4 regions of the Janthinobacterium paucivorans genome follow, and region 3 is predicted to be linked to each of the others. Evidence: predicted binding sites of a transcription regulator. Region 3 holds the regulator's gene; each other region holds the start of a gene.
The links. Region 3 encodes sigma-54, which starts transcription at its own class of promoters, with help from an activator protein. Its sites were predicted from a motif close to TGGCANGNAANCTGCTTT; they were not measured.
Positions count from the first base shown of each region.

Region 1: a site for sigma-54 is predicted at 1,841-1,858, ahead of pepA (flocculation-associated PEP-CTERM protein PepA). Genes of this name have one in related genera too.
Region 2: a site for sigma-54 is predicted at 1,828-1,845, ahead of ACQ4V8_RS07230 (pilin). Genes of this name have one in related genera too.
Region 4: a site for sigma-54 is predicted at 1,561-1,578, ahead of ACQ4V8_RS21030 (TorF family putative porin). Genes of this name have one in related genera too.

Region 1 is NZ_JBNYXR010000018.1:22,021-26,230, forward strand. Features, by position in the region: gene ACQ4V8_RS19065 (nitroreductase family protein) at 1-854, shown strand, start outside; gene pepA (flocculation-associated PEP-CTERM protein PepA) at 932-1,765, opposite strand; gene ACQ4V8_RS19075 (hypothetical protein) at 2,075-2,248, shown strand; gene ACQ4V8_RS19080 (hypothetical protein) at 2,489-2,626, shown strand; gene ACQ4V8_RS19085 (hypothetical protein) at 2,755-3,123, shown strand; gene ACQ4V8_RS19090 (acyl-CoA thioesterase) at 3,367-3,825, shown strand; gene ACQ4V8_RS19095 (DEAD/DEAH box helicase) at 3,913-4,210, opposite strand, start outside.
Region 2 is NZ_JBNYXR010000004.1:246,493-250,702, forward strand. Features, by position in the region: gene moaC (cyclic pyranopterin monophosphate synthase MoaC) at 1-326, shown strand, start outside; gene ACQ4V8_RS07225 (flagellar brake protein) at 579-1,301, shown strand; gene ACQ4V8_RS07230 (pilin) at 1,323-1,793, opposite strand; gene sucD (succinate--CoA ligase subunit alpha) at 2,004-2,885, opposite strand; gene sucC (ADP-forming succinate--CoA ligase subunit beta) at 2,899-4,068, opposite strand; gene ACQ4V8_RS07245 (DUF2889 domain-containing protein) at 4,141-4,210, opposite strand, start outside.
Region 3 is NZ_JBNYXR010000003.1:244,870-249,079, forward strand. Features, by position in the region: gene lptC (LPS export ABC transporter periplasmic protein LptC) at 1-466, shown strand, start outside; gene lptA (lipopolysaccharide transport periplasmic protein LptA) at 492-1,073, shown strand; gene lptB (LPS export ABC transporter ATP-binding protein) at 1,073-1,828, shown strand; gene ACQ4V8_RS05695 (RNA polymerase factor sigma-54) at 1,833-3,311, shown strand; gene hpf (ribosome hibernation-promoting factor, HPF/YfiA family) at 3,381-3,740, shown strand; gene rapZ (RNase adapter RapZ) at 4,055-4,210, opposite strand, start outside.
Region 4 is NZ_JBNYXR010000023.1:42,478-46,687, reverse strand. Features, by position in the region: gene ACQ4V8_RS21040 (YifB family Mg chelatase-like AAA ATPase) at 1-1,029, opposite strand, end outside; gene ACQ4V8_RS21035 (accessory factor UbiK family protein) at 1,141-1,389, opposite strand; gene ACQ4V8_RS21030 (TorF family putative porin) at 1,659-2,426, shown strand; gene ACQ4V8_RS21025 (P-II family nitrogen regulator) at 2,438-2,776, shown strand; gene ACQ4V8_RS21020 (ammonium transporter) at 2,788-4,210, shown strand, end outside.

The DNA.
Region 1 (4,210 bases), on a different contig from region 3:
GGCGCGGCGGCTTGCCCGAAACCTTGCCCAAGTTTGACGTGCGCTTTGCCGACAGTCCAGGCATGCTGCCCGACCCCTTGGCGGCGTTCCTGCCACAGCGCAGCGTGCAGCGACGACGGCTCAGCACGCGCCGCCTGCGCGCCAGCGAAAAGGCGGCGCTGGCCGCCAGTTTGCCGCCCGGCTACGGCGTGCAATGGTTCGAAGGCTGGCGCGCGCGCCTGGCCTGCGCGCGCCTGCTGTTCGATAATGCGAAGCTGCGTCTGACCATGCCCGAAGCGCACAAGGTGCACCGTGACGTGATCGAATGGGGCGCGCGTTTCAGTAGCGAGCGCATCCCGGAGCAGGCGCTGGGTATCGATCCGATCACAGGGCGCCTGATGCGCTGGGTCATGCATAGCTGGCGCCGCGTGGATTTTTTCAACACCTGGCTGGGAGGCACCATTGCCCCGCGGCTGCAGATGGACTTGCTGCCGGGGCTGTATTGCGCCGCACATTTCGTGCTGCTGGCCGATGCGCCGGCGCGCCAGATCGACGATTACGTGGCGGCGGGCCGTGCCATGCAGCGTTTCTGGCTGACGGCCACGCAGCTGGGCGTGCAGTTGCAGCCGGAACTGACGCCGTTGATTTTTGCCCGTTATGTGCGCGAACGGCAAGCCTTTTCGCGCACCGAAGGCATGCAGGAGCTGGCGCAGGAGTTGGCGCTGCAATGCCAGGGCGTACTCGGTGCGGCGGTGCTCGAACGGGCCGTGTTCTTTGGCCGCATCGGCGCCGGCCCTGCGGCTCAGGCGCGCTCGCTGCGCCGGCCGTTGCAAGATTTGCTGGTGGCGCCGGTCGATGCGAGGATGCCTGCGTGAGCGGCAGGAGTTTGCCGGCTGCCGCAGTGGAAAAAGCCGCTCAGACATGAGCGGCTTGTCAATTCGATCAGCGCATGTCAAGCCTGGCGCTGCCCGCCTTGCTGGCGGCGCGCAGTCATGCCCAGGCCAAACAGGCCGATGCCGAGCAGGGCGATGGTGCCTGGTTCAGGTACAGCTGCTTGAAATAATTCCAGGCCGCCGCCGTCGGACATCGCGATGAAGCTATTCGTCAAGCTGCCACCGACGAAGCTGTTCGTATTTCCGCTGAGAGACTCGAAAGGGAAAAACGGGTTGGGATTAACAAAGAATAACTGTCCTTGCGGCGTCAGCGTGGCGTTCATCAAGGCCTTGAAGTCGCCTTGCGCCAGACCGTTGAAAACGTGTGCTTCACCCACATCAAGCGTGTAGGTGACGATCGCATAGTCATCTGCGGAGACGCCACCCACAGTTACCGGCGAACCGGCTACGTTGCTGACCGACAATGACGTGTTCTGGTTGGGGTCGATGTACAGCGTCATGCTCAGGGTTTGAAAGTTGGCGAGGATACCGGACCCCAAACCATTCGACTGACCGGTGATGGTAAACAGGCCATAGATGCCATAGCCATTGAGGGCGTTCAGTTGCGATGGAACGCTACCGCCATTGGGGCTGCCGAAAGCGGCCTTGGTCAGGAAGCCAGTTTGGGTGAAGGGATCGTTGCCACCACCCAAACCGCCAACGATGGTTTGTTCGACGCGCGAGTGATATTCAAAGCTGATGCGGTCGGCCACCACCAGATTGGGAGCGGTACCGGGAACGGAGCCTTCATCGGCGGTAAATAAAGGACCAGCGAGTGCGGGAGAACTGATCAGCGCAGCAGCGATGGCAGCCGCAGATAGAGCGAGACGCAGGACTGAGGACAGCGGTTTCATGGTATTTCCTTCAGCGTGAGGGTGAATCGGAGCAGGTCACTGTGGCGGCTGCCGCAGATAACCTCATACGCCCTTGAAGCAGAATTCGTACCATGTAATATTTGTATTTAAATTCAATAGTTTATAAAAATAGATAGGTCGTTTGTCGCGCGTATGTAAAAAAAATCGACATTCGATTTGGCCCTCACAATTGCATGCCCATCCCAGCTGAGCTAGTCATGCCAGGTGCGGCGCCGGCAGCATGGAGCGCGCGCCTCGCGGGCGCCAGTGTTTTTCATCATCGCTTACAGTGTGGCAAAGGAGGTCACCATGCAGCCACAATCGCGTCATGCCCCGTTGCGCGCCCACAGCACGCCTGAACCGGATATCGGCCCGCCGCCCGAAGGCGATCCGCTGATGCCGCCGCTGGAAAAGCCGCCGTACGCTGATCCCGTGCCGGTCGAGGAACCGACGCCGCCGCCACCACCCGTCAAGATGGCTTAAGAGCAAGCATTCGAGCACGTGCGCCTAGCTACGCTGCCGGGCCACAGCCGCGCGCTGTCTATTTTTGTTCGGAAATGGTTTGCGCAGGCGGCAGTATCGCCGCGCCATTTAAACAACAGAAACGCCAATAAGTGTTGCCTGATGGATACAAATCAAGCGCTAACTGCTGTGTGTCATGTGGTCGTCACGATTCTGTTCTTATAATAAGACATCATAAAAATTCTTGTACAGGAGACCACCGTGGGCAATTCCTTGCATAATAAAATTTATCTGGGCCGACGCCCTGTGATGGCTGGCAAAAACCTCGTAGCGCTGGCCCTGGCAGGCGCCGTGGCCGGTTGCGGCCTGGCGTGGCTGCTGCTGCGTAGCTACAAATAGGCGCAATCTGCGCGCATTTCAGCATGCCGTCGGTGGTGTTGGCGGCGACTGAATTACGTTGCCTGTTGCCGATGCGCTGCTGGGCGCGTACCATGAGGGCCGAACACCTGGCCTTTTATGGAAAAGTAATGAAGAACGAGAAATTAACAACCGATGAATATGACGCGCTGGAGCAAGTTGCACGCGGCATCAAGACCGAGCGCCCCAGTGCTTGCGTTGCCCGCAATGCCAAGCGCCTGTCCGGCCTGAAGCTGCTCAGCTATGCACGCGATGGCCGTCTGTCCATCACCGATAAAGCACAACAACTGCTGTTCCTGCGCCGCTGCATCATGGGTTTGCGCGCCGTCGCCGCCGATCCGCTGACCAAGCTGGACTCGGAGGTGGCCTATTTCCTGGGTAAGAAAGCCCACATCGTGGCGCGCGCGGAAGGCGAGGGCCACGACATTTCTGACAAGGGCCGCGACTCGCTGGTCGACATCGACACCCTGGGCCTGTAAGCGCCTCTCCCGGTAGATGAAGACATCGTCTGCCGGCGCCGCTCAGGCGCGGGGGACTGCCTTGTCCGTCGCCGCATGGCTTGCCACGCGTCTTGCGCGTCCCTTGTCCGCACACCTGAGGCACTGTCAGCAGAAGAGCTTGCCTGCCGGGCTAGACTTTGCACCGAGCAGCCGGCCCCTGAGGCCGGTTTTTACATCCCCACACTTTTATATCCCCTTTGGAGAACACTTTTGGACAGCGCGATGAACTGGTCGGCCCACGAACTGACGATGACGGTCTTGATGACGCCCGATATGGCCAACTTTTCCGGTAACGTGCACGGCGGCACCATCCTGAAATACCTCGACAGTGTCGCCTACGCCTGCGCCAGCCGCTATTCGGGCAGCTATGTGGTGACCCTGTCCGTGGACCAAGTGATGTTCTTGCAGCCGATTCACGTCGGTGAGCTGGTGACGTTCCTCGCCGCCATCAATTACACAGGCACGACCTCGATGGAAGTGGGCATCCGCGTGGTGACGGAAAACATCCAGCAGCGTCTGGTGCGCCATGCCAATAGCTGCTATTTCACCATGGTGGCGGTGGACGCCGACCGCAAGCCGGTGGCCGTGCCGCCGCTGGTGCTGGAGACGCCGGAGCAGCAGGTGCGCTTCGAACAGGCCAAGCTGCGCAAGCTGTCGCGCCAGAAGGTGTCGAAGAAATAAATGCGCCGCGCATAAAAAAACGGCCTCCAGAGTGATCTGGTGGCCGTTTTTTATTGCTTGCCGCCTATCGGCGGCGGGGCGCCGTGATTAACGGTCGCCGTAGCTGCGGCGTGCGCCGTCGGTGCTGCGCGGGTTGGAACCCTTGTAGCCGCCGCCGGTGCTAGGCGCGCCATCCTTGCGTGGTGCGCCCGGCTTGCTGAACGTGCGCTGGCCTGGCTTTGCGCCACCACGGTTGTCGCCTGGTTTCCAGCCGCCTGGACGGGCGCTCGAACGTGGTGCCGATGCCGTTTTCTTAGGCTCGAAACCTTCGATGACATTGACTGGGATCAATTGCTTGGTGAAGCGTTCGATACGCTTGACGTTCATGCCTTCAGCGTGGTTCACC
Region 2 (4,210 bases), on a different contig from region 3:
GCGACGTACTCGGCATCGCCCGCATCGCCGCCATCATGGGCGCCAAGCGCACCAGCGACCTGATTCCCCTATGCCACCCGCTCGCCCTCACCCGCGTCAGCGTCGATTTTGACGTCGATGAAGCGGCCAACAGCGTGCACTGCCGTGCCCAGGTAGACACCACGGGCAAGACCGGCGTGGAAATGGAAGCGCTCACTGCCGTGCAAATCGGCTTGTTGACGATCTACGATATGTGCAAGGCCGTCGACCGGGGCATGGTCATGACCAATGTGCGCGTGCTGGAAAAGCAGGGCGGCAAGTCGGGTGATTGGCACGCCGAGGTGTAAGGCGACAGCGCCACCGCTACAGGCAGGCACTGGCTGAGCCAACTTGACGCGGCGCACACGCCCGCATGCAGGGATGCGCGCGCCGTGGCCATGCCGAGCCGGCCAGTAACACGGCAATAACTGCCAGCTTAGCTAGCCGCTTAGCTACCCGCTTAGCCACCAGGAAAGCCCGAATGAATTTCCGTAAAATAAGTGCTTTTTCATCAATAAATCATGCATACTGCGGTTCGCCAATATCGAGATGAGCATCGCATGACAAGCAACAAGCCCGCCGCGCAAAACAAGCTCCAGGACTACGAATTCGAGGCGATGAATCTACAGGTGGGCGGACGCATCCAGTTCATCACGCACCGCACCATCAAGCCCATCCAGCATTTCTCTACCCTGATCGGCTACGTGAAAGACGAGTACCTGATCGTCAAGATACCCATGGAAAACGGCGCCTCCATCGCCCTCAACGAGGGCGACAAGCTGACCATCCGCGTGTTTTCCGGCGTCACCGTGTGTTCGTTTGCGTGCAGCGTGCTGCGCATGTTCGGGCGCCCCCTCAATTATGTGCATCTGAGCTTTCCCGACGCCATCCAGGGCACCAGCCTGCGCACGGCGATGCGCGTGAAAGTGGACATTCCAGCGCAACTCAGTTACCGCGACGTGGCGCCCGCGCCCGTATTCATCGTCAACCTCAGCGTCTCGGGGGCATTGATCGAGGCCGCCAGCATGCTCACGCCGGACGACGATGGCGTAGCGCTCAGCTTTACCCTGCTGGTGCAGCCGAACAAGCATCAGATGCGCGTCAATACGCGCGCGCGCATCCAGAACGTCAGCGTGGGCAAGCCCTCGCATGGCAACGCCGCCGACAACGCCGAAATCTATACGTATGGCGTGCAATTCATCGACCTGGAACCGACCCACTATACCCTGCTGCAAAACCTCACCTATGAAGCGCTGATTGCAGACCGGCAAAAAATCGTCTGACACGGACACGTCAGGCGCCGCTCACTGCGTCGCCACCACCTTGGGAGCATTGTTCCTGATAATGGCTTCCCTGGCCGCCGCATTCGTCACGCTGGTGCTGTTGAACCAGTTCAGGCTGCTGCCGCTGTTGAGCTGCAGCTCCATGCTCACCGTCTGGCCGCCCAGGCCACTGCCTAGGTCAGCTGCCAGGGTCAACTCGATATCACCCTTGAGCACCTTGGCGCCGGCCACTTCGCGCGTCGGGGTAAAGGTGGGGATGGCGCTGGGCACGGCCGGGGTAGGTGTGCTGCAGGCATCTGCCAGTCCACCGTTTTCCTGCACGCACAGGGCCACGGCCGTCTTCAGCGGTGCAGCGGCCATCAGCACGTTGCTGACCTTGGCGCGCATCGTATAGTCACCGTACTGGGGAATGGCCACGGCCGCCAGGATGCCGGCGATGGCCACCACGATCATCAGTTCTATCAGGGTAAATCCGCTCTGCGCGCGCATCATATCCTCCCATGGTGCCGTTGCTCACGTCAGGTACACAGCAAGCGTCATGCCAGCCATGCGCCCGGGCAGCGGCAGTACCGGTGGAAAGAAAAGCGACACATTTGGGCAGGTTCGGACCAACGCCGTCGGTCCAGACCCGCAAGCGGACTGTCTTGCGGACAAAAAAAGGAGCCGAAGCTCCTTTTTTGTACTACGTGCACCGGGCTGGAATTACAGCATGGCTTTCAGCAGACGCGCCATTTCCGACGGGTTTTTGGTCACGGTGATACCGCAAGCTTCCATGATTTCCAGCTTGGCTTGTGCCGTATCGGCACCGCCCGAGATCAGCGCGCCGGCGTGGCCCATGCGCTTGCCTGGAGGAGCGGTAACGCCGGCGATGAAGCCAACGACCGGTTTTTTCATGTTGTCTTTGATCCAATAAGCCGCGTTGGCTTCGTCAGGACCACCGATTTCGCCGATCATGATGACCGCGTCGGTATCTGGATCGTCATTGAACATCTTCATGATGTCGATGTGCTTCAGACCGTTGATCGGGTCGCCGCCGATGCCGACTGCCGACGATTGGCCCAGGCCCAGTGCGGTCAACTGACCCACTGCTTCATAGGTCAATGTGCCCGAACGCGATACCACGCCGATGCGGCCTTTTTTATGGATGTGGCCTGGCATGATGCCGATCTTGATTTCGTCTGGCGTGATCAAGCCTGGGCAGTTAGGGCCCAGCAGCAATGTTTTGCTGTTGGCTTTAGCCATGCGGTCTTTCAGAGCCATCATGTCACGTACAGGAATGCCTTCGGTGATGCAAATGGCCAGATCCATTTCAGCTTCGACCGCTTCCCAGATCGCCGCTGCTGCGCCTGCTGGCGGCACGTAGATCACGGAAACGTTGGCGCCGGTTTCTTTTTTCGCTTCGGTAACGCTAGCGAAAATGGGAATGCCTTCGAAATCTTCGCCGGCTTTCTTCGGGTTCACGCCTGCCACGAAGGCAGCTTTGCCGTTCGCGTAGTCGCGGCAACCGCGGGTGTGGAACTGGCCGGTCTTGCCGGTGATCCCTTGGGTTACGACTTTGGTATCTTTATTGATCAGAATGGACATGTTGATTCCTTAATTAAGCTTGACCGGCAGCAGCGGCAACGACGCTCTTTGCTGCATCTTCCATGGTGTCGGCTGCGATGATAGGCAGACCGGAATCGGCCAGCATCTTTTTGCCCAGATCTTCGTTGGTGCCCTTCATGCGCACGACCAGCGGGACGTTCAGCGAGACGGCCTTGACCGCGGCGATGACGCCTTCGGCGATCACGTCGCAACGCATGATGCCGCCGAAAATGTTCACCAGGATGGCTTTCAGGCCTGGGTTTTTCAGCATGATCTTGAACGCTTCGGTCACTTTTTCTGCCGTGGCGCCGCCGCCTACGTCGAGGAAGTTGGCTGGCTCGCCGCCGAACAGCTTGATGGTGTCCATGGTGGCCATGGCCAAGCCGGCACCGTTCACCAGGCAACCGATGTTGCCGTCGAGCGAAATGTAGGCCAGATCGAATTTCGACGCTTCGATTTCAGCTGGATCTTCTTCATCCAGGTCGCGCAGGGCGACGATTTCCGGATGACGGAACAGCGCGTTCGGGTCGAAGTTGAACTTGGCGTCCAGGGCGATGACCTTGCCGCTGCCGGTGACGATCAGCGGATTGATTTCGGCCAGCGAGCAATCGGTTTCCCAATACGCTTTGTACAGGCCTTGCAGGTTGACGCGGGCGTCGACGATGGAACCGGCAGGCACGCCGATTTTGCTCGCGATGTCATCTGCCTGGGCATCGGTCAGGCCAACGCCTGGATCGATGGTGACGTGATGGATCTTCTCTGGATGGCTCTCGGCCACTTCTTCGATGTCCATGCCGCCTTCGGACGACGCCATCAGGACGATTTTCTGCGTGACGCGGTCGGTGACCAGCGAAACATACAGTTCTTGTTTGATGTCGGCGCCTTCTTCCACCATCAGGCGGTTGACTTTCTGGCCTTCGGCGCTGGTCTGATGCGTGATCAGCTGCATGCCCATGATCTGGTCAGCATATTGCTTGACCTGCTCCATCGATTTCGCCACTTTGACGCCGCCGCCCTTGCCGCGACCACCTGCGTGGATCTGCGCCTTGACGACCCATACCGGACCACCCAGGGTTTCCGCAGCCTTGACGGCTTCGTCGACGGACATGCACGCAATACCGCGTGGTACCGTCACTCCATATTGCCGGAGGATTTCTTTGGCTTGATACTCATGGATTTTCATGCTGGCTTCCCTTCTGATACTGATGTATAAAAATACGGTTAGTGGTGCAAAAAAAACAGGAAAGCGCCGGGGTCACGCTTTGGCTACCCAGCGCGGGTAATACTGTGCAACCGCCCCACCATCGGTGCGCAGGGCGTGGCAT
Region 3 (4,210 bases):
AGACTATTTCATCACCAATTTCAGCATGGTGCGCATGGACTTGACGGGCAAGCCCAGCTATATCGTGTCGGGCAGCAAGCTCACGCATTATCCGCTGGACGATTCATCCGATATCGACCAGCCTTTCGTGCGCAAGCTGTCGCCAGGCATGCCGCCGCTCAATATGCATGCGGAACTGGCGCATATCGACCAGGACAACACCCGGCTGCAACTGCACCGCAATGTCGTGATCGATCGCGTGGCCAGTGCGAAGGCGCAGCACCTGAGGATCGAGACGGAAGCGCTGACGGTGTTCCCGGATGAGGAAAGAATGGAAACGGACGTGCCTGTCGACATTCTGACGGGCAGCTCGCGCATCAATGGCGTAGGCATGCGAGCCAATAACGCCACCGGCGTGGTGGAAGTGCACAATGCCCTGCGCATAGTGCTGCCGCCGAAACCGCACCCGGCCGCAGCGCCAAAATGACAGAATGAAACAAGGAAACCATATTATGAAGAAGATCTTGCTGTTGAGCCTATTTTCCCTGGCCGTCATGGGCGCAGCGCATGCCGAGAAGGCCGATTCCGAGAAGGAAGCCGTCATCACGGCACGTAGCGGTCACGTCGATGACGTCAAGCAGGTTCGTACCCTGACGGGCGACGTCGTGCTGGTCAAGGGGAGCTTGATCATGAAGGCGGGCCGGGCCCTGATCACGGAAGATCCGCAAGGCTACCAGTTCATTACTTTCTGGGCTGATCCTGGCAAGCTGGCCACCTTCCGCCAGAAGCGCGATGGCGCGGGCGACCTGTGGGTCGAAGGCGAAGCTGAGCGCGTGGAATACGACAACAAGACGGAAGTAGTGAAACTGTTTTCCAATGCCAAGGTGACGCGCCTGGAAGGCAAGAAGCCGACCGATGTGGCCAATGGCGCCTTCATCTCGTATGACAGCCGCAAGGAAGAATTTGCGATGGAAAATTCCAACAGCGGCACCAGCACCCCGGATGGCGGCAGCGTGCGCATGGTGATCCAGCCAAAGACCAAGGCAGCGGCGGCGGAGAAAGCGCCAGCGACGCCTGCGCCAGGAAAGAAATAATGGACAATACACGTTGCGGCAGTACCCTGATCGTTCGCGGGCTGCAAAAATCCTATGGCAAGCGGCAAGTCGTGCACGACGTCTCGCTGCAAGTCGAATGCGGCGAAGTGGTCGGGCTATTGGGGCCGAACGGTGCCGGCAAGACCACCTCGTTCTACATGATCGTCGGCCTGGTGCCATCGGATGGCGGCAGCATCGATATCAGCGGCGTGGACATTTCCCGCCTGCCGATACACCGCCGCGCGCAGATGGGCCTGTCGTATCTGCCGCAGGAAGCGTCCGTATTTCGCAAGCTGACGGTGGAAGACAATATCCGTGCCGTGCTGGAAATCCAGACCGTCGAAGGCCGCCCCCTGAAGAAGGCCGAGATCGAGGAACGCCTCGATAAATTGCTGGCGGACTTGCAGATTGAAAAGTTGCGTGAGAACCCGGCGCTGTCGCTCTCGGGCGGTGAGCGGCGCCGCGTGGAAATCGCCCGCGCGCTCGCTACCGATCCGCGTTTCGTGCTGCTCGACGAGCCGTTCGCCGGTGTCGACCCCATCGCCGTGATCGAAATCCAGCGTATCGTGCGCTTCTTGAAGGAGCGTAATATCGGCGTCCTGATCACCGATCATAATGTGCGCGAGACGCTGGGTATCTGCGACCGTGCCTACATCATCAACCAGGGCTCGGTACTGGCGTCGGGACGCCCCGACGACATCATCGCGAACGAGTCGGTACGCCGGGTCTATCTGGGCGAACACTTCCGCATGTGAGCCAATGAAACAATCATTGCAGCTGCGCACTTCGCAGCACTTGGCACTGACGCCGCAGTTGCAGCAATCGATACGCCTGTTGCAATTGTCTACGCTGGAATTACACCAGGAGCTCGAGCAACTGCTGACGGACAATCCCTTGCTCGAGCGCCTCGACGATCCGCTCGACCGTTCGCTGCGCCTGCTGTCCGACGGCGCCTTGAGTTCCACGGCCGCGCCGGCCGAAGCGCCGCCGCAGCCTCCAAGCCAGGAGGCACCCACCGCGCCGGTCGAAGCGGAAACCTTTGACGGCGAGGCCAGCGACAGCCCTGCCGCTGGAGACGCCGGTGACAGCGACTGGAGCGAGGCGAACCGGGGCAAGGCACCCGACGACGAAGATTCCCGCCCGCAGCTCGAAGCCCATCACTGTACCCTGCGCGAGCACTTGATGGAGCAGATGCGCGTGACGGTGCTCGAATTGCGCGACCGCGCGCTCGTTGAGCTGATCATCGATGCACTCGATGACAATGGCTACCTGGAAGAATCGCTCGACGACATCCTGGCGCGCCTGCCGGAAGAGCTGGAAATCGACGCCGACGAGATGCGCACGGCCTTGTCGCTGTTGCAAAGTTTCGATCCGCCCGGCGTGGGCGCGCGTAATGCGTCGGAGTGCCTGGCACTGCAAATCAGGCGCTTGCCGCACATCGCCATGGTGACGCGGCGCATGGCCCTGGTGATCGTGGAAAAGCACCTGGCCTGGTTTGCCCAGCGCGATTTCAATAAGCTGAAAAAAGCCCTCAATTGCGATGATGAAGACTTGCGCGAAGCGCAGACGGTGATTCGCCAGTGCAATCCGCATCCGGGCGCCGTGTTCGCCTCTGACGTGTCCGATTACGTGGTGCCCGACGTTGTCGTCAAGCGCGCGCGCAATGGTTGGCAAGTCACCCTGAACAACGACGTCATGCCGCGCCTGCGCGTGAACGCCATGTACGCCAACTTGCTCAAGCAGGGCAAAGGCGAGGGCGCCATGGGCGCACAGTTGCAGGAAGCCAAGTGGCTGATCAAGAATATGCGCCAGCGTTTCGACACGATCTTGCGCGTGGCGCAGGCGATAGTAGAAAGACAAAAGAACTTTTTTTCGCATGGGGCCGTTGCCATGCGTCCCCTTGTACTCCGTGAAATAGCTGATACACTGGGATTACACGAGAGTACTATCTCGCGGGTAACAACCCAAAAGTACATGCTGACCCCGCATGGCATGTTTGAGTTGAAATATTTCTTTGGTAGCCACGTCGCCACCGAAGCGGGGGGCGAAGCATCATCGACGGCGATACGGGCATTGATCGTGCAACTGACAGGAGCAGAAGACCCTAAAAATCCTTTATCCGACAGTAAGATTGCGGACATGCTGGGCGAGCAAGGCATGGTGATTGCGCGACGTACTGTTGCCAAATACCGGGAAGCGTTGAAAATTCCGCCAGTGAGTCTGCGTAAGTGTTTGTAAGTTTTTTTCGGTTCCTCTGCGGGCCGGATAGGATGGACCGCACGAACCCGATCATCTTTAGGAGTGTGTATGAATCTCACCATCAGCGGACATCATCTCGAAGTGACACCAGCCATCCGTGAATACGTACAAACGAAGCTGGAGCGCGTGAAACGGCATTTCGATCAAGTTATCGATATTGCCGTGATACTGACCGTGGATAACCTCAAAGAGAAAGAAAAACGTCAAAAGGCCGAAGTGAACCTGCGTATGAGTGGCAAAACCGTCTATGTGGAAAGCCTGGCGCAAGACCTGTATGCCGCAATCGATATGCTGATCGACAAGCTGGACAGGCAAGTGATGAAGTACAAAACCAAAGTGCAAGGGCACGGTAAAGAGGCGATCAAGCATCTGCCAGACAACTCGGACGAAGAAATCGCCGCCGCTTAAGCGGCCCGCGACTTCCAAACGGTTGTGATCAACTAAGGGCGCACATTGCGCCCTTTTTTGCGCCTGTCGCCCTTGTCGGGCTACCATCATGGGAGCGAAAAGTTCCGTCCGAAGACGCTAGAATGTGTGCACTTTGACTTCTTTCCTGCCTGGCGGGCCTGCTGGCTCGCATCTGCATTAAGAATACCGGATCACAGCATGGCGAGCGGCAGGAAAAGGTGTTGGAGTAGCGCAACTTCGCCTGGCACTGCGCGGCCCAGGCGGTGAACGTTGCCCGCTACCTGCGCCGATGCGCAACAGATTTTATGCGCGTCTTACCCACGTTCGCGATGTCGCAAGACGACGCGCTCGTTCGGGCTGAAATACTGTGCCAGCCGTTCCGCCATGTACACCGAGCGATGCTGGCCACCTGTACAGCCGAGTGCCACGGTCAGGTAGCTGCGGTTGTCGGACTTAAAGGATGGCAACCA
Region 4 (4,210 bases), on a different contig from region 3:
GCGGGCAGGAAACTCGGCCTGGCGGGCCGCGCGCGAAATGCTGATGATGCCCGACTCCATGGGCTGGCGCAAGACATCGAGTACCCGGCGCTGGAATTCGGCGATTTCATCGAGAAACAACACGCCGCAATGGGCCAGCGAGATTTCTCCCGGACGCGGTACGTTACCGCCGCCCACCAAGGCGACGCCAGATGCCGTTTGGTGCGGTGCACGGTAGGGACGACGTTTCCAGTGTTCCACTTTAAAATGGCCACCCAGTGAATGCACGGCGGCCGATTCCAGCGCCTCGTCATCGCTCATGGGCGGTAACACGCCGGGGAAGCGGCTGGCCAGCATGGTCTTGCCTGCGCCCGGCGGGCCCACCATCAAGACGTTATGCCCGCCTGCGGCCGCCACTTCCAGTGCGCGTCGCGCTTGCAACTGCCCTTGCACGTCGGCAAAGTCGGGATACGTAAACGCCTGCGCTGCCAGCACCGGTTGATGGCGCTGCAGGGCGGCCTGGCCGTTGGGCACGGCAAAATGCGCGCAGACCTCGAGCAGGCTGTGGGCGGGATAGATGCAGGCGTCTCTGACCAGCGCCGCCTCGTCCGCGTTGGCCCGCGGCAGGATGAAGGCGCGTGGCGGCCCCGATTGGCTGCGCTGCATGGCAAAAGTCATGGCCAAAGCACCGCGGATGGGGCGAAGTTGGCCCGAAAGCGATAGTTCGCCCGCAAATTCGTAGTGCTGCAGTTGTTCGCTCGGCAACTGGCCGGAGGCAGCCAGGATGCCCAGCGCAATCGGCAAGTCGAAGCGGCCCGATTCCTTGGGTAAGTCCGCCGGCGCCAGATTGGCTGTAATGCGCCGCGCCGGCATCTCAAAGCCGCAGTTTTGCAGCGCGGCGCGGACGCGGTCGCGCGATTCCTTCACTTCCGTATCCGGCAGGCCAACGATCGTAAATGACGGCAAGCCATTGGCAAGGTGCACTTCGACACTTACCTCGGGTGCCTCCATGCCGGCCAAGGCACGGCTTTTCAGGACGGCCAGACTCATCAGACTCCCCCGTAGCGCGAGCGCGCTCGGGATCAGTCTAGCGCTTGAAACGCTGTCAGGCTTGAGGTATGCCAGCAAGGCCGTCTATCACGCGACCTTGCTGACGATACTTTATGCCTTTGGCTCGTTCAGGCGGGTTTCCAGTTCGACTAGGCGCAGTTCCAGTGCATCGAGCTTGGCGCGGGTCTTGGCCAGTACTTGTGCCTGGATATCAAACTCTTCGCGCGTGACCAGATCGAGACGGGCAAAGCCCTGTGTCATCATCGATTTCACGTTTTTCTCGATATCCTTGGCGGGCGAGTTTTCGATGGCTTGATGGATCTTGCCTTGCAAGTCGTTAAAGAAGGTATTCATGTCCACGGTCAGTCCTTGTATGGTGCGGCCTGTGCATCGCACCATTGCGGTGCACAGCGGTGTTAATCTGGTGCGCAACTGGGCACTTCATTGTTCTTCAGCAGGCCGTGGCCCCAGTCCTGGCGGCTTGCAGGGTAAGTATGGACGGAAATGCGCCAGTCAAGCTAACAAGAGAGCTGGCACGTATTCTGCTAAAGATGTCATGAACGCTTTGTGATCTCCAGCCAAGATTTTAAACCTCAACCGCTTTAAAAGTTCAATAAAAGGGAATCGCCATGAAGAATCTGTCCAAGAACATGACTTTAGTCGCAGCGTTGACGCTGGCCATGACCGCTGTTTGCGATAGCGCCATGGCCCAGGATGCCGTGGCAGCGCCTGCTGCGGCCGAAGCCGTAGCCGATAACGTGGTCAGCTACAACGTGGCGCTGAGCAGCGACTACCGTTACCGTGGTGTGTCGCAAAGCCGTCTCGACCCTGCCATCAGCGCCGGTGCCGACTATACCCATAATCCGACGGGCCTGTATGTGGGCACTTGGCTGTCGAGCATTAAATGGATCAAGGATAGCGGCGGCGACACCAACCTGGAATGGGATATCTACGCCGGCAAGCGCGGTGAAATCAGCAAGGATTTTACCTATGACGTGGGCGGCCTGTACTACTTCTATCCCTCGAATGGATTGAGCACCAATGCCAACACCTTCGAGTTGTATGGCCAGCTCGGCTATGGTCCGGCCTATATCAAGTATTCGCACTCGACGACCAATCTGTTCGGTGTCGCCGACAGCAAGAACAGCGGCTACCTCGATGTGGGCGCCAACATCGACGTGCATGATGGCTATATCTTGAACCTGCATGCCGGGCGTCAGAAGGTCGAGCACAACGATGCCCTCAGTTATAACGATTATAAGATCGGCGTGAGCAAGGATTTCGGCGTGGTGACCGTAGCGCTGGCCGCCGTCAAAGCCAACATCACGTTGCTGGCACCGAATGGCAAGAACCTGGCGAAATCCGGTCTCGTGCTGACTGTATCCAAAACCTTTTAAGCGAGATTGCCATGAAAATGATTACTGCAATCATTAAACCGTTCAAACTGGACGAAGTGCGCGAAGCGTTGTCGGCTATCAATGTGCAAGGCATTACCGTGACCGAAGTCAAAGGTTTCGGTCGCCAGAAAGGTCACACGGAACTCTATCGTGGCGCTGAGTATGTCGTTGATTTCTTGCCAAAAACCAAAATTGAAGCAGCCGTCGATGACGCCATTGTGGACCAGGCCATCGAAGCGATCGAAGGCGCAGCGCGTACCGGCAAGATCGGCGACGGCAAGATTTTCGTCTACAACCTGGAACAGGTCATCCGCATCCGCACCGGTGAAACCGGCAACGAAGCACTCTAAGGGGAATATTGATGCGTAAAAATATAACAAAATTACTCGCTGGGATAGCCTGTCTGTGTGCGTTTGGCGTCGCTACGCCGAGCTTTGCCGATGCCCCCGCCAAGACGGAGGCGGCCACGACGGCTGCCGTCGCCACAGCTGCCGTGACGCCGGTGCCTGACGCTGCGCCCGCTGCTGCGGCGCCGGCGCCGGCCGCTGCCGCGCCAGCGGCCGCGCCCGTCGCCAATAAGGGCGATACCAGCTTCATGATGATCAGTACCTTATTGGTGATCTTGATGACGATTCCCGGCCTGGCTCTGTTCTACGGCGGCCTGGTGCGCTCCAAGAATATGTTGTCGGTGCTGATGCAAGTGTTCATGGTGTTCGCGCTGATCATCGTTCTGTGGTGCATCTACGGTTACTCGATCGCCTTCACGGAAAAAACTGCCTTCTTCGGTGGCTTCGACCGCTTGTTCCTGAACGGCATCTGGGATCCCGCCAAGGGCACGTTTGCCGCCGCCGCCACCTTTAGCAAGGGTGTTGTCATTCCCGAGTTCATCTTCGTGGCTTTCCAGGGCACATTTGCCGCCATCACGTGCGCGCTGATCGTTGGCGCCTTTGCCGAGCGCGCCAAGTTTGCCGCCGTGCTGGCCTTCGTCGTGCTGTGGTTCACGTTTGCCTACCTGCCAGCGGCGCACATGGTGTGGTTCTGGACCGGGCCTGACCTGATCACCAACGCTGCCACCTCGGCCAGCGAAGCCCTGAAGGCAGGCTGGATCTGGCAAACAGGCGCGCTCGATTTCGCGGGCGGCACCGTGGTGCACATCAATGCTGCCGTCGCCGGCCTGGTCGGTGCGATCATGATTGGCAAGCGCGTCGGCTACGGCCGTGAATCGATGGCGCCGCACTCGCTGACGATGACGATGATAGGCGCTTCCCTGTTGTGGGTGGGCTGGTTCGGTTTCAATGCCGGTTCCTCGCTCGAAGCGGGCGACGTGGCGGCCCTGGCCTTCATCAACACGCTGCTGGCCACGGCCGCAGCCACCCTGTCGTGGGTGTTCGGCGAGTGGATCAGCAAAGGCAAGCCATCCATGCTCGGTGGTGCGTCGGGCGCCGTTGCCGGCCTGGTGGCGATCACCCCTGCGGCCGGCTTTGTCGGCCCGATGGGCGGCCTGGTCATCGGCTTGCTGGCCGGTATCGTCTGCCTGTGGGGTGTGAACGGCCTGAAACGCCTGATCGGCGCCGACGATTCGCTCGACGTGTTCGGCGTGCATGGCGTAGGCGGCATCCTGGGTGCCCTGCTGACCGGTGTGTTTGCTGCACCACAGCTGGGCGGTCAAGGTATCTTCGACTATGTTACCAACAAAATGTCGGCTGATCCCTATTCCATCGGCCACCAAGTGTGGGTGCAAGCGCAAGCGGTCGGCACCACCATCATCTGGTCGGCCCTGGTCT